Regions from separate parts of the Ruegeria sp. CDSC081 genome, predicted to be linked through region 2. Evidence: riboswitches for the same ligand, from Rfam matches in the RefSeq annotation. Region 2 holds a riboswitch; the other holds the start of a gene.
The links. A riboswitch is a leader RNA that binds a small molecule or an ion and turns the genes downstream of it on or off. The one in region 2 is predicted to bind cobalamin.

Region 1 (7,338 bases), on a different contig from region 2:
TCAGCAGATTGGCACGTGACCCATCCCGCGAGGCCATTGCGCGGCGCACGCTTGCCGCGAGTCGACCACCCGCATAGATCGGCTGGCTGAAGTTCAGCGAGATACTCGCATCATTCACATAATCGTCGTCATCATAGCTCTCGGTGACGCCCGCATCAGCGTTCAGGCTGACATTCGGACCCAGGCCCGCGCGCTGCTGCTGCACGACCAGATCAAGGGCGCGCACCTGATGCTGGGCGGACAGAATGGATGGGTGATTGCGTTGGGCCAGGCTGACGGCCTCGCTCTGGGACCGGGGCAAGTTTGGCAGGCTGGGCTGACCAGCAGTACGGCCCGGCAGTTTGCCAACTGCGTTCACATATTCCGCCTGAGCAGTGCTCAGATCGCCGCGCGCATTCGCCAGATCGGCCTGCGAGCTTGCAAGCTGAGCCTGAGACAATGCGACGTCTGTGCGGGTAACTTCCCCAACTTCGAAACGATCCTGCGAGGCGCGAAGCTCTTCTGCGGACAGTTCAACGTTGTTTTGACGAATCGATACGGTCTCTTCCTGCAGCAGAACACTCAGGTAAGCGGTCGCCGCGCGGAACAGGACCTGCTGTTCGATATCGATCAGCGCCTGCCGGGTCGACAGCACCGTTTCCTGCGCTGATTGCTTGCCCAGAATCGAGGCTCCGCCATCGTATAAAAGCTGGCTCAGCGTCAGGCCCGAGAAGAAGTTCGAAGGATCAACACTGTTCGTAACACCACTGTTTCTGCTGCGCGTATAGTCTTGGCTAACCGCGACGGTCCAGTTGATAATAGGGCGCAAAGCCGACAGCGCGATCGCCACATCCTCGTCCGCAGCCCGCAGCAGCGCCCGGTTCTGTTCCAGCAAACCGCTGGTATTATAAGCTCCGATGAACGCATCGGTCAGGTTATCGGCCCAAACCGCCTTACCGGGCAACGTGCCCAGAGCAATACCCGCAGTCACTGCCAGAGTCCTGACCAGCTTGCCTCCTGCTGCAAAACGCATGGCGAAATCCTCTCAAATCAAAATAACGCAGCCCTCAGGGCAGTTTGCGTCTTTGTGTTGAACTAATCAAGGCAGCAGATAAATCTGCCCGCCGACTATAGCGAAAATGCACTCTCGGCCGAGAAAGCCTTCAGAACAGGTGCACTGGCGTTGAATGCCTGGCGCCAGGTAACGCGATCGCCTGATTTGTGGCCTATACGGACGGTCCCAAGATCACCTTCCATGAACAGGCAGGCGATACGCCCATGATCCTTAAGCTGGTCAATCAATGCAGACGGAACCTCTTCTACACCGCCCTGGATCATGACCACGTCATAAGGCCCATGCTCGGCAGCGCCCTCATCCAGCGGCCCCACGTGAACGACCACATTATCCGCGTCAGCCTCCATCAGCAGAGTTTGCGCTTCGGCAGCTAGCGCTTCATCCGCTTCCACCGCTACGACCAACTGCGCCATACGGGCTGCAACAGCCGTCGAATATCCCAGCGCCGGAGCAATATCCAGAACAACCTCATCATTGGTAATGTTCAGCACATCCAACATCTTGGCCAGTGTTCTCGGTTCCAGAATGCAGCGTCCAGCCTCAAGTTCTATCATACCCTCGACATAGGCGGCTTCGCGTTGCGCGTCTGGCACAAAATTCTCGCGCTTGACGGACAGCATGGCATCAATGATCGGGAACTTGGTAACGTCCGAAGGCCGGACCTGCGTATCGACCATGGTGCGGCGGCGGGCTGCGAAATCTGTCATTGGATCGCTCATTCATTTCCCAAGGTTGATGGGCTTGTGCCACATCCCGGGCAAACCAGCAACGGCCCGCAAGCGGAAACTTTCGTCTGTCGTGAAGATTTTAGAGTGATCCGAATGGGTGATCCAATTTTCAGTACCTCAAATTTAGACCGAACCCACTGGACGCCCCGGATTAAAGCTGCTAAAACGCCTGTCACACCACGGCAAGTATTTGATATTACTTGAAAAGGCGAGTTGGCGGAGTGGTGACGCAGCGGATTGCAAATCCGTGTACACCGGTTCGATTCCGGTACTCGCCTCCAATACTTTCAAACAGTTGCTTCGCATTCGGTTTTTTCGAGCCTGCGACACGCCGTCTCGCCACTGCAGTGCTCTGCTGAGTGAAGCTTGACACCGGATTGATCAGAAGGCGGTGAACTCACTGGCTCGGCCGGTAAATTTGACCGCTCTATCGAATCCACGCGATATGCCCTTTGAAGTAACTGGCCCGCGAATCCTTTCGTCTGGATATCTTCGAGGCGCAAAGCCCAAACTCGCCTGCCGTCATTTTGCATGTGGCTGACCAAACATGCCGCTGACAGGCATTGGCAGGTCGCTTTTCCATTCTCGATGATTACCGTGCGTTTGCCGCGCTTGACAAGCCCCCTGCCCGTGCCGCATGTCCCATCCGTTGGTGTCTGCACATGCAGATGAAAAGGGAATGCGTCAGCGGTCATCCGTCAAACGCAGCCGCCCCCGCGACCGTGACCGGAGAGGGTGCCCAAAGCCACTGGCCAGACGGGCCGGGAAGGCGGGACATCTGCCAGAGGCCAGCCTCTGACATCCGCAAGCCGGGAGACCTGCCAACATCCGAAGTTGAAACCGGACGGGGTGATCCGGTGTCGGGCCCATGTCGCAATACGTGGCCCGCATGAAACCCCGTCCCCCGCGAAGAGGATTTGGGGGGATGAGAGACATGACCGAGACCACACCGGTTGAACTGCTGGTGTGCACGACCTGCCGCCGCGGCCTGCCCGTCGAGAATGATGCAGATCGTCCTGGGGCGTTGCTGCACAAGGCGTTGGAGCAGGCAGAACTTCCTGATGGCGTCACTTTGAAGGCAGTAGAATGCCTTTCAAATTGCGATCAGGGCTGCTCGATTGTGCTGCGTGGCGGACCGAAACGTTGGACCTTTGTCTATGAGCATCTCGATGAAACCGATCATGTCGAGACCATTGTTGAAGGCGCGACCAAATATCTCGCGACCCAAGATGGCCTCGTTAAATGGCGCGAACGTCCTGAACATTTCCGCAAAAACTGTGCGGCCCGCATTCCCCCGATTGGAGCTTAGATATGAGCAATCTCGAAAAACTGCCCGTCACTGTGATCACCGGCTTTCTGGGCTCGGGAAAGACCACGCTGGTGCGTCATCTGATGCAGAACCCGCAGGGCAAGCGCCTGGCCATTGTGGTCAACGAGTTTGGAGATGTTGGCGTCGATGGCGAAATCCTCAAATCCTGCGCGATCCCCGATTGCCCGGCGGAAAACATTATGGAATTGGCCAATGGATGCATCTGCTGCACCGTGGCAGATGATTTCATCCCGACCATCGAGGCGCTGATGGCGCTAGAGCCGCGCCCCGATCACATTCTGATCGAAACCTCTGGCTTGGCCCTGCCCAAGCCGCTGCTGAAAGCGTTCGACTGGCCGGATATCCGCTCGAAAATCACCGTGGATGGCGTAATTGCTCTGGCCGATGCCGAAGCTGTGGCCGCCGGTCGCTTTGCCCCGAATGTCGCTGCGGTGGATGCCCAGCGCCTGGCCGATGACTCGATTGATCACGAAACGCCGCTATCCGAGGTGTTCGAGGACCAGATCTCCTGCGCCGACATCATTCTGCTGACCAAGCCTGATCTTGCTGGCCCCGAGGGGGTCGCCAAGGCCAAGGAAATCATCGCGGCAGAGGCTCCGCGCCCGCTGCCCGTGGTCGAAGTGGCCGAAGGCGCTGTGGATGTACGTGTTGTGCTGGGGCTTGAGGCCGCTGCTGAAGATGACATGGAGGCACGTCCCAGCCATCACGATGGCCACCACGATCACGAGCATGATGATTTCGAAAGCATCATTGTCGAGCTGCCGGAACAGACCGATCCGGCCCAGTTGGTCGCCAATATCGAACGTCTGGCGAATGAACTGAACATCCTGCGGGTCAAAGGCTATGCCGCTGTTACCGGCAAACCCATGCGCCTTTTGGTGCAGGCAGTCGGGGCCCGTGTGCGTCATCAGTACGACCGCCCGTGGGAGCCAGGTGAAGAGCGTCGCTCGCGTCTGGTGGTCATCGCCGAGCATGACGACATCAAAGAGGCTGAAATCCGCGAAATCCTCGTGGGTGTAACCGAGGCCGCCGAGTAAGCCATGCACGTCGTCTTCCGCGAAAGCCACGGGTTAGAGGAAACGGAGACCCCAACCGATCTGGGCCAGAGCCCGGCGGATCTGGTGGTGCTGTCCTTTTCCGACAGTGACCTTGGCGCTTTCGCGGCAGGCTGGCATCGTGGTGGTGGACCCGAAGGCCGGATGCCGACCCTGCGGCTGGCCAATCTAACGGCGCTGAAACACCCGCTTTCTGTCGACACCTATGTCGAGCAGACGCTGGAGGGCGCCAAAGGTATCCTGATCCGCCTGATCGGTGGCGTGCCCTACTGGTCCTATGGCTTGCAGCAGGTTCTGGCACTGGCTCAAGCTAAGGGCATTGCCGTTGCTGTGCTGCCTGCGGATGGACGTGAAGATACGCGGCTGGATGACTATTCTACCCTGCCCGTTTCAACCCTGCGGCGGCTGGCGCATCTTTGCGACACAGGCGGTGAGGTCGCAGCGCAGGCTGCGCTGGCGCAAATGGCACTGGCCGCGGGGCTTTATTCTGGCCCGGTGATGGGGGCCAAGACGATCCCGGAATGTGGCGTATGGTGCCCGGATCGCGGTGTGATCCCGGCGGATACCGCATTCGCCGGTGATGCCAAGCGCATCCTCGTGACCTTCTATCGCGCCTATCTGACCTCGGCAGACACTGCCCCGGTCGCGGCCCTGATCCACCGTCTGCGTGCGCGTGGGTTTCAGGCTGTTGGCCTATTTGCGCCGTCGCTCAAAGCCCCTACCGCCGCTGACTGGCTGCGCGAACAGGTCGTAGCGCTGGCCCCCTCGGCAATCATCAACGCCACCTCCTTTTCGGGCAAAGGCGCCTCGGGAACGTCCCCGCTGGACGCCGCCAATGTGCCGGTATTTCAGGTCGCCTTGTCCACCGCACGCCGCAAGGCTTGGGTCGATGCGGAACGCGGGCTGTCCCCCGCCGACCTCGCAATGCATGTGGTCCTGCCCGAGGTGGATGGCCGCATTTCGGCGGGCATCGCTTCGTTCAAGGAACCGGGCAAGCGCGACCCGTATCTGGAATATTCCCGTTTTGCTCACTGCCCCGAGCCGGAACGGATTGAGGCGATCATTGACCGGGTCGACGGCTGGCTGGGCCTGACCGATAAACCCAAAGCCGATCAGAGACCGGGGCTGGTGCTGTCCACCTATCCCGGCAAGGATTGGCAGATGGCCCATGCGGTGGGCCTGGATGCACTGGCCTCGGCCGAGGCGATGCTGTCCGATCTGCAGGCCGAAGGCTATGACACCGCACCCGGCGCGCCGATTGCCGAGACGCTTTTGGATGCGCGACTGTCTTGGCCGCTCGCGGCCTATCAAACCGCGCTGGCGGACCTGCCGGAGCAGCTGCAAACGGATCTGCAATCCATTTGGGGCAAGCCCGAGGACGACCCGTTTTTTGCCGATGGTGCCTTCCACTTTACCGCCCTGAACCGGGGCAAGACGCTGATCGCGCTGCAACCCGAACGCGGCACACCCGAGCTGCGCGATGACGACTATCACGACCTGTCCCGCACCCCGCGCCACAGCTATGTTGCCTTCTATCTCTGGCTGCGTAAGGGGCATGGCGCGGACGCGCTGATCCATATCGGCGCGCATGGCACGTTGGAATGGCTGCCAGGCAAATCGGTCGCCCTGTCCCAAAACTGCTGGCCTGAGGCGTTGGTCCGCGATCTGCCGGTGATCTACCCCTTTATCGTGAATGACCCCGGCGAGGCCGCACAGGCCAAGCGCCGGATCGGCGCGGTTACACTGGGCCATATCCCACCCCCGATGCGAACAAGTGACACGCCGGACCGTATGGTGCGGCTGGAATCCCTGCTGGACGAATTCTCGAACGCCGACGGGCTGGACCCCAAACGCCGCGACCGACTACAAGAAGACATACGGGATGAGGCGCAGGCCATTGGTCTGGAAAGCGATCTGGGTCTGAATCAGGCAACCTGTACCGCCGAAGCGATCACCCGTATCGACCGATTTGTCTGCGACATCAAAGAAAGCCAGTTCGGCGACGGCTTGCACGTCTTTGGCCGCGTCCCCGAAGTGACCGGCAATTTTGATGCCACGCCTTCGGCGCATGCGGAACGTCAATCACTTTTGGACGCACTGGCCGGGAAACGGATCGAGGCTGGCCCCTCTGGCTCACCCTATCGCGGGCGCTCGGACGTGCTGCCGACAGGGCGAAATCTTTACACCACCGATCCGCGTTCGGTTCCAACTCGCGCGGCCTATACCCAAGGTGTCAAACTGGCCGAGGAACTAGTGCGGCGGCATCTGCAGGAAGAAGGCGATTACCCCAAGGGGCTGATTGTCGACCTCTGGGGCTCGGCCACGATGCGCACTGCGGGTGAAGAATTCGCCATGGCGCTTCACCTGCTGGGTGTGAAACCGGTTTGGGACAAGGGGTCGGAGCGGGTTTCCGGTATCGAGGTGCTGCCAATCACTGATCTCAGCCGTCCACGGCTAGACGTGACCTTGCGTGTCTCGGGCCTGTTCCGCGATGTATTCCCGACGCTTTCTGCGCTGTATGGCCAGGCAGTGCGAGCATTGTGTGAACGGGACGAGGCAGGAGACTGGAACCCATATGCCGGGCAGGCACCGGCCGCCCGTGTCTATGGCCCCGCCCCCGGCAGCTATGGCCTGAACATGACGCAGCTATCCGAAATCTATACGGACGAAGCGCGCGCACAGGCCGGTCAGGCTTGGCTGGATGCCAGTTCCTTTGCGCTTGAGGGCGAGCAAATTGCACGGGATGTCGATGGTATTACCCAACGCGTTGCCCTTGCCGACAGCTTTGTTCACCTTCAGGACCTGACCGAAACCGATCTGCTGTTGGCCAATGACTATGCCACGCATGAGGCCGGTTTTGCCGCCGCCAAGAAAGTCACTGGCGGTACTGCGCAGCTGTACCATCTGGACAATACCAACCCAGACACACCCCGCGCCCGAACCCTGTCTGAGGAAATCAGCCGCGTTGTCCACGCGCGCGCGGCTAATCCTGACTGGATCGCAGGAATGCAACGGCACGGATTCCGCGGCGCCGCCGAGATCGCGGCAACGCTGGATCATATGGCAAGCTTTGCCCATCTGTCGGGAACCGTTGCACCGCATCTGTTTGACATCTACCACGATGCCACACTGGGTAACGCCGAGGTTGATGCCTTTCTGCAAGAGAAGAAC
Region 2 (7,338 bases):
GACCTCGGGCAGCGCCTCGGTTTCCACCTTGGCGGCACGTTCTTCCGGTGTTTCAATCCGCTTGATGCGTGCCTTCGGAAATTGCATGAGCACCGCCTGAACCAACGGGTGTTTCTCAGCCTCTGCTTTCAACGCCAGCTCGGCGGCGTCTCGAATCTCGGCGATGGTCGCAACCTCACCATCGGCCACAATCGACACAGCCCAGCGGTTGCCAGTCCATCGTTGCAGTGACGAACCCAGTCTCGCTGCCAGATCTGTGGGTGCGTTCTGTGTCGGGGTGAACTCGATCCGCCCCGGTTGGTAAGAAACCAGCCGCACCCCGTTTTCGACCTCGACCAGGAGTTTCACATCCCGATTGGTGCGGATCAATTCAACCACGTGGTCAAAACTCGGATACCGTGCCAGCGCCGATTGGATATCATGGGCCAGAGCGGCCGAAGGTGCGCCGGCGGGGCTGCTAGTTGCGGACACGTAAGAAGATGATGCCGCTTGTACCGGAGCCTGAGAGGGCACGGCCATACCACCGCCAGGACCGCCATTCGGAGGCGGTGGCGGGTTGTCCTGCAGGCGCTTGATCAGCTCTTCGGGGCTGGGCAAGTCGGCAACATGGGTCAGGCGGATAACGGCCATTTCAGCAGCCATCATGGCATTTGGCGCGGCCGATACCTCTTCCAGCGCTTTCAGCAACATCTGCCACATCCGGGTCAAAACGCGCATTGGCAGGGCCTCGGCCATTTGCTGACCACGAGCACGTTCATCAGGGGAAACCGTCGGGTCCTCGGCTGCGTCTGGCGTGATCTTCACAACCGAAACCCAGTGCGTGATTTCGGCCAGATCGCGCAGCACGGATAGCGGATCGGCCCCTTCGGCATATTGCCCGCCCAATTCAGTCAGCGCGTTTGCTGCATCCCCTCGCAGGATCATTTCCATCAAGTCCAATACCCGGCCCCGGTCGGCCAGACCCAGCATCGCGCGCACCTGATCGGCGCTGGTTTCACCGGCCCCATGGCTGATTGCCTGATCCAGCAGCGAAGTTGCGTCGCGCGCCGACCCTTCGGCCGCGCGGGTGATCAGCGCCAGGGCATCATCCGCGATCTGTGCCTTCTCAGCCGCTGCGATCTTATTGAGCAGGCCAATCATGTCCTCGGGTTCGATCCGGCGCAGGTCAAATCGTTGGCACCGCGACAGAACAGTCACCGGGACTTTGCGGATTTCGGTCGTGGCAAAGATGAACTTCACATGCGCAGGAGGTTCTTCCAACGTCTTGAGCAGCGCGTTGAACGCGCTGGTCGAAAGCATGTGAACCTCGTCGATGATGTAGATCTTATAGCGCGCACTGGCGGCGCGGTATCGGACCGAGTCGATGATTTCGCGGATATCATTCACGCCGGTTCGGCTGGCGGCGTCCATTTCCATCACGTCGACATGGCGACCTTCCATGATGGCGACGCAATGTTCGCACTGGCCGCAAGGCTCGGTCGTGGGCTTGCCTTGCCCATCAGGACCGATGCAGTTCATGCCCTTGGCGATGATCCGTGCCGTGGTCGTCTTACCGGTGCCGCGGATGCCAGTCATGATGAAGGCTTGTGCAATCCGGTCGGCCTCGAACGCGTTTTTCAGCGTGCGCACCATTGCGTTCTGACCGACGAGGTCAGCAAAAGTTTCCGGGCGGTATTTCCGCGCGAGAACCTGATAGGCGGGGCTGGGCGTGTCGGTCATGTCTGCTCTGTTGGATTCGTGTCAGGTTTGCAGCGTAGAGACCCCCGCCGTCCGCGTCCACCGCGCGCGAAAAGGAATTTCGTTTTGGCAAGTTGCATCAGAGCCGGTAAATCATGAGGGGCTTTAGCCCCATGTGGTGATGCAGGTAAAGGAGCTGTGTTGGAGAGTTTTGCAATTCACCCTCTTGGATTGGGCAAAGGGCAGATCGCTCTGTGCCCACTGCCGGGTGTCACGGGCGATTATGCTGGGGATTTCGCAGTAATCCGGGATTGGGCGCCGGACCTGGTCATCTCGATGACGACCTCGGATGAGTTCCAGCACTCCGGCGCGCGTTCAATCGAGGAGGACCTGCAGCGCGAACGGATTGCCTGGGTCCACCTTCCGGTCTCCGATTTCGGCGCCCCCACGCCTGAGGTTGAGGCGCTTTGGCCGCAAGCCAGCGCCGCCGCCCAACATGTCCTTGCCAGTGGCGGCAAGGTGCTGGTGCATTGCCGCGGTGGGTGCGGACGCTCGGGGATGGTTGTGATGCGGCTAATGGTGGAATGCGGCGAAGCGCCTGGCCAAGCGCTTCGGCGGTTGCGTGCGGTGCGGCCCTGCGCGGTGGAAACCGACGCGCAAAAGGACTGGGCGGGGTTGCCGGCCCGAACCCTTCCCTGAATCAGGCAGACACTTGATACGGAATACTGTCGCTGCGCGGCGGCAGGGTCGATACGTCGAGCATCGCACAGGGTGGTTCTGACAGAAAACCAGCGGATTTCTGGATGAACTCCGGCTCGAACATCATGTCGCCATAGGCGTCCAGCTTTTCTGTCGGCGTGTCCGTGCTGGTGCCGCAATAGACCCTGATCTGTTCTGACTGGGCCCGAAAGCGGGCCGTGCAGCCTTCGGTGCAATGGGTCAGATCGCTGGTGCCTTCGACCTCGAATGTTTTGGATGTCGCAGGCCTTGCCGTCGCCATCGCCTCGGCCATGGCGCGTGCCATTCGGGCAAGGGCGGGGCAGGGTTTCCCGGTCCTCTGACAGATGGTTGCGGTGAATTCGTGTGTTTTTGTCTTCCAGATCATAATGCGCCCTCCGCGCGCAGGACGAAGGGTGAGGATCAGGTGTGACAGCGCGCTGACGACCTGCCCGGACACCCCGCCCGAGTTTCGGTTTCGATACGATGGCAGGTCTCCTGACTTGCGGGTCGTCGCTTTGCCGACCTTCCCAGCCCTGGGGCCAGTGGTATTTCGGCATTGCTCACCGCTTACAGTTGCGGGGGCAGTCGCGGAGTTGGCCCTTTCCGGCATCGCCGGGGCAGACCGCACCGTGTTCCCTTTTCATCCCGCCCCAATTCCGGGGCAAGAACCATCACCACATCGCTAGCGGCTATGCAGACCCCGAGTCAAGCCACCTGTTGGGGTGCAAACCGGACGTTTGGTCATCTTGATGAAATCTTGACTCTGGTGGCCGAAATCGGGCCGATTGTTGAGTGAACCGAGTAGTTCAGAATTTGTCGGAAGCGCCATGCTTGATACCACGCCCTGCGTCCAGACTAAGGACTTTGATTTTGCCTCAGGCTCTGCCAGCCTGTCGGCGCGGCTGTATCTGCCTGAAACCGAGCCGAAGGTCGCCGTGGTGATTCACAGCGCAACTGCAGTGCCGCGCGACTATTACCAGCATTTTGCCCGTTGGCTGGCCGCCGAACAGGGTATTGCCTGTTTGACCTATGACTACAGCGATTTCGGGCATTCGCTGCGCGACAAACTCAAAACCTCCGAGGTGACCATGGCGGATTGGGCCTTGGTCGACATGCCCGCCGCACGGGCTGAGATGCGCAGGCGGTTCCCGGAGGCTTTGCAGTGGAGCATCGGTCATTCCCTTGGCGGCTTGCTGGGGCCGGTGCAGCCGGATATTGATCAGATCGACCGGATGATCTGTGTATGTTCGGGGCTGGTTACTCTGTCCGACCATCCCTGGCCCTATCGCGGGCTGGCGTGGTTGTTCTGGCACGGCCACGGGCGTCTGGCAGTGAATGCACTGGGGTATCTGCCGGGCAAAGCTGTGGGGATCGGTGCCGATTTGCCGGGCCCGGTCTATTGGCAATGGCGCAGCTGGTGCACGGCGCCGCAGAATTATGTGCCGCAGATCGGTGACGCTCTGCCCGAAGCGAGATGGGCGCAATCGAATACACCGGTGGACCTGTTCGCCTTCGAGGACGACCAGATGGTGCCGCCAGACGCAGTCTGGCGGCTTGCCGATCTGTATGGGCCGAAGGCGCGGCGACATCTGTTGTCTCCGAATGAATTCGGAGCGCCTGAGATCGGTCATATTGGCGCTTTTGCCCGCAGAAACCGGGCGGTTTGGCCCCGGTTGATTGCCTGAAAACGAGGCGCCTTTTTGTCACGCTTAGTGTCTGCTGCGGGACTTTTTGTCGTGCATGACGGATCGCACCATTTTGCCAAAGGCTTTGTCACGTGCCCGTGACTGCGCGAGGGTCTCGGAATTCCTCTGATCTTCGCGCCGAAGCTTGTGCCAGCGCGCCAACCGGTCGGGCTCAATCACGCCATTGGCAATCGCCTCCTGCACAGCACAACCGGGTTCGGCCTGGTGCTGGCAATCTGAGAACCGGCACGTTGCAGCCAATTCCAGAAGGTCGGAGAAAACCTCATCCACGCCGTCTTGGGCATCCATCAAACGCAGGGCGCGCATTCCTGGCGTATCAATCAGCCACCCCCCGTTTCGCATCGGGTGAAGCGCACGATGGGTCGTGGTGTGGCGACCCCGTGCGTCATCCTCGCGGATCCCCGCCGTTGTCCCGGCCTGACCAGTCATGGCGTTCGCCAATGTGGTTTTGCCGACACCGGATGAGCCGACCAAAGCAGCAGTTTGCCCGGCAGGGCACCAGGACAGGATCGGATCAATCTCTGACGCCTCCAGCGCGTTGACGGTTAGAACGGTCAGAAACCGAGCCAGCGAACTGGCCTGACTGGCATAGCTCTCTGGGTCAGGGCAGCTGTCGGCCTTGGTCAGGACAACAACCGGATAGCATCCGGCCTGATGCGCCAGTGCCAGATAACGTTCAAGCCGGGCCAGATTGAAATCGGCATTGCAGGAACTGACGATATACAGCACGTCCACATTCGCCGCGATCAGCTGAACCTGCGCACCGGTGCCTGCGGCCCGGCGTTGCAAGAGGCTTTTGCGCTCCAAAAGATGCCGAATGCGGTTTTGATCATCCGCAAGGACCCAATCGCCAACCGCAAATTCGCCGGTTGATCGGTCAGGGGTCAGATCAGATGTGCCGCCAAGCGCATTCAGGCCGATCAGGCGATCACGATGGACGGCGTTGATGCGATGCGGTGTGCAGGTAGGGTTCACAGCATGTTGGGCTGCAAAATGAGAGGACCATCCCAGGTCCGAAAGTGTTTTGGACATTGTTCTGCCTGTGTTCAGATACAGGAAACCATCAGGGTGGCAGGCGCGCACCCATCGGTAACGTGTTCAGGCAAGAGCGGGGGTTAGTCCCGGAAACGCTCTGCCCGAAGGGTCATTGCTACAATCATAAAGTCCCTCCTGCGGCAGTCGTTGCGCGTAAGTGAGAGGTTGGACATCGACCCAAGCGGGGCTCGTTGTGGCTGCTTCCTTCCGGATCTGACCAGGTTGGCGAGGCGCTCGCCCGCGCCAACCTCTCGAGGGTGGATATAGGCAGTTGGCCGGAAAAACACAACCCGTCAGAAGGTCAGAAGAATCCGTAAAAAGCCATTTTCGTCGGTTCCAAGGACTTGTGGATCAAATTCCTTAATGTCCTGCAGATGTCGGTGGGCATTTGGACCGGTGCGTAAGATCGCCTGCGTACCAGTGTTACTGGTGATTCTGAAGGGTTCCTGGGCCTCTTCCAGCGGATCGCTGACCAAGGTGCCTGACAGATAATCCAGCAGGGCTTGCTGGACCGGCAGGATGGGCATGTCGATACGTTGCGCATTACCCGCAAATGGGAAATGCCCGCCCCCGCTGGCGCGATAATTGTTAAGCGCGACGGCAAATTGCTGATCCGGTGCAATGGGGGTGGCACCGACCAGAACCTCTGAAACGCGCCGGTTTTCGGCGTTGATCAAGGTGCCCATATCGTCGAAACGCGGAGGTTGTGTCAGATCAATTCTGCAGGACAGCCCGTATAGCACATCAAAGTTGTGACCCACCCGATTTTCGCAAATAAGTTCGGATGCAGATCCGGTCGAAATCTGGTTGAAAACAGCTGCGGACATCTCAAGCCAGTCCACGATTTGGTCACCGGATACAATGACACCCTGCAATTCGTTTGGAAAAACATGCAGGTCAACCACGTTACGCAGGAATATCTCGCCAGGCTTAACATCCGTATAGAATCGCGGCCCGGCCCGACCGCCGAATTTCGAAGGTGAAACCGCCGATAAAATCGGAATATCTGCCAGGTCGGTATCGGACATACACAGACGTAACGCGGCAGCCTGGGCGGCGGCGACCAGCCTCAGCCCACGGTCCTCGGTGCAAAAGCTGAAATAGCTGTGCAGATGGTGCGGGGTGCGGCCGACCGGCTGGCCCGCTCGCCTGCGGGTTTCGGCATGACCAGAGGAAAACAGATGCAACAATTCCGGATCTTCGGGCGCCAGTGATACCATTTCGTCGGGACGCCCCGCAGATATCGGTCGTAGCGCCGCCCGGGCTTCGCCAACGGTCCAGCCGCCGCGCTCTGCCGAGTGAAGTTTCAGGTCGACCACCCCCAGATGTGATCCGGCCGTTCCGGGTAAGACAACTGGTTTGCCATGCACCAGAGTGTTTTCAGAGCCGGCCTTGGCGGGATAGGTCAAATGGGAATGGCCAGCAATTATTGCGTCGATACCTTCGATTTCGGCCAGCGGAATAATCGCGTTTTCCATATTCTGTTGTGACGTGTCCGGTCCGAAACCGGTATGGGCCAACGCGATGATCAGGTCGCAATTTTCGTCTTGGAGCTTTCTGACTTTGTTTGCCGCACAAGTCAGGATGTCCTGAGTGGTAAGGGTGTCGTGCAGCTTGTGCGCCTCCCATTGCGCTGTCTGAGGGGGGAGGACCGAAAAAACACCAATTTTCAAGGCTATAGGTGTCGGCGCGCCAGGGATCTCTTTGTGCAAAATGACATGATCTTGCCAGATCTCTGGCCCATTCGTGCGCAAGGCATTGCTGCTGAGCACAGGGCAGGGGGCGTCAGAGATAACGCGCTGTAAGAATTGAAGCCCGAATCCGAAGTCGTGATTTCCCAGGCCAATCGCGTCATATCCCAGGCTGCCGAAGGCCTGCATCAGGATGTGCGGCGCATTGGCGGGATCGGCAGCCCAATCCCCCAACGGTGTACCCTGCAGAGCGTCTCCGTTGTCGAAGAGCAAGACGATATCTCCGTCTGCCTCAGCCTCGTTCCGCGCCTGCCGGATCAGGCTGGCCGTTCGGGTCAATCCGATCGTAGGTTCGTCTTGATCCGCGTAATAATCAAAACTGCACAGGTTCATGTGCAGATCGGTGGTCGCCAAAATCCGGATACCTACAGACTGATCAGACAAATGCGAAATTGTTTTCAATACTCTACTTTTGGCAGTTTTATGAATAACAACTTCAACAAAAAGCA

Region 1: another riboswitch for cobalamin. It lies ahead of AC2FH9_RS08060 (DUF1636 family protein); the one in region 2 lies ahead of AC2FH9_RS14700 (hypothetical protein).

What each region holds. Positions count from the first base shown of each region.
Region 1 is NZ_JBXWNS010000004.1:65,555-72,892, reverse strand. It holds gene AC2FH9_RS08075 (TolC family outer membrane protein) at 1-1,012, opposite strand, end outside; gene AC2FH9_RS08070 (protein-L-isoaspartate O-methyltransferase family protein) at 1,108-1,761, opposite strand; tRNA gene AC2FH9_RS08065 (tRNA-Cys) at 1,990-2,063, shown strand; cobalamin riboswitch at 2,416-2,622, shown strand; gene AC2FH9_RS08060 (DUF1636 family protein) at 2,717-3,091, shown strand; gene cobW (cobalamin biosynthesis protein CobW) at 3,094-4,149, shown strand; gene cobN (cobaltochelatase subunit CobN) at 4,153-7,338, shown strand, end outside.
Region 2 is NZ_JBXWNS010000007.1:136,099-143,436, forward strand. It holds gene AC2FH9_RS14690 (DNA polymerase III subunit gamma/tau) at 1-1,719, opposite strand, end outside; gene AC2FH9_RS14695 (protein-tyrosine phosphatase family protein) at 1,876-2,376, shown strand; gene AC2FH9_RS14700 (hypothetical protein) at 2,378-2,782, opposite strand; cobalamin riboswitch at 2,866-3,085, opposite strand; gene AC2FH9_RS14705 (alpha/beta hydrolase family protein) at 3,225-4,082, shown strand; gene rsgA (ribosome small subunit-dependent GTPase A) at 4,107-5,135, opposite strand; RNA gene ffs (signal recognition particle sRNA small type) at 5,294-5,392, opposite strand; gene AC2FH9_RS14720 (5'-nucleotidase C-terminal domain-containing protein) at 5,432-7,273, opposite strand.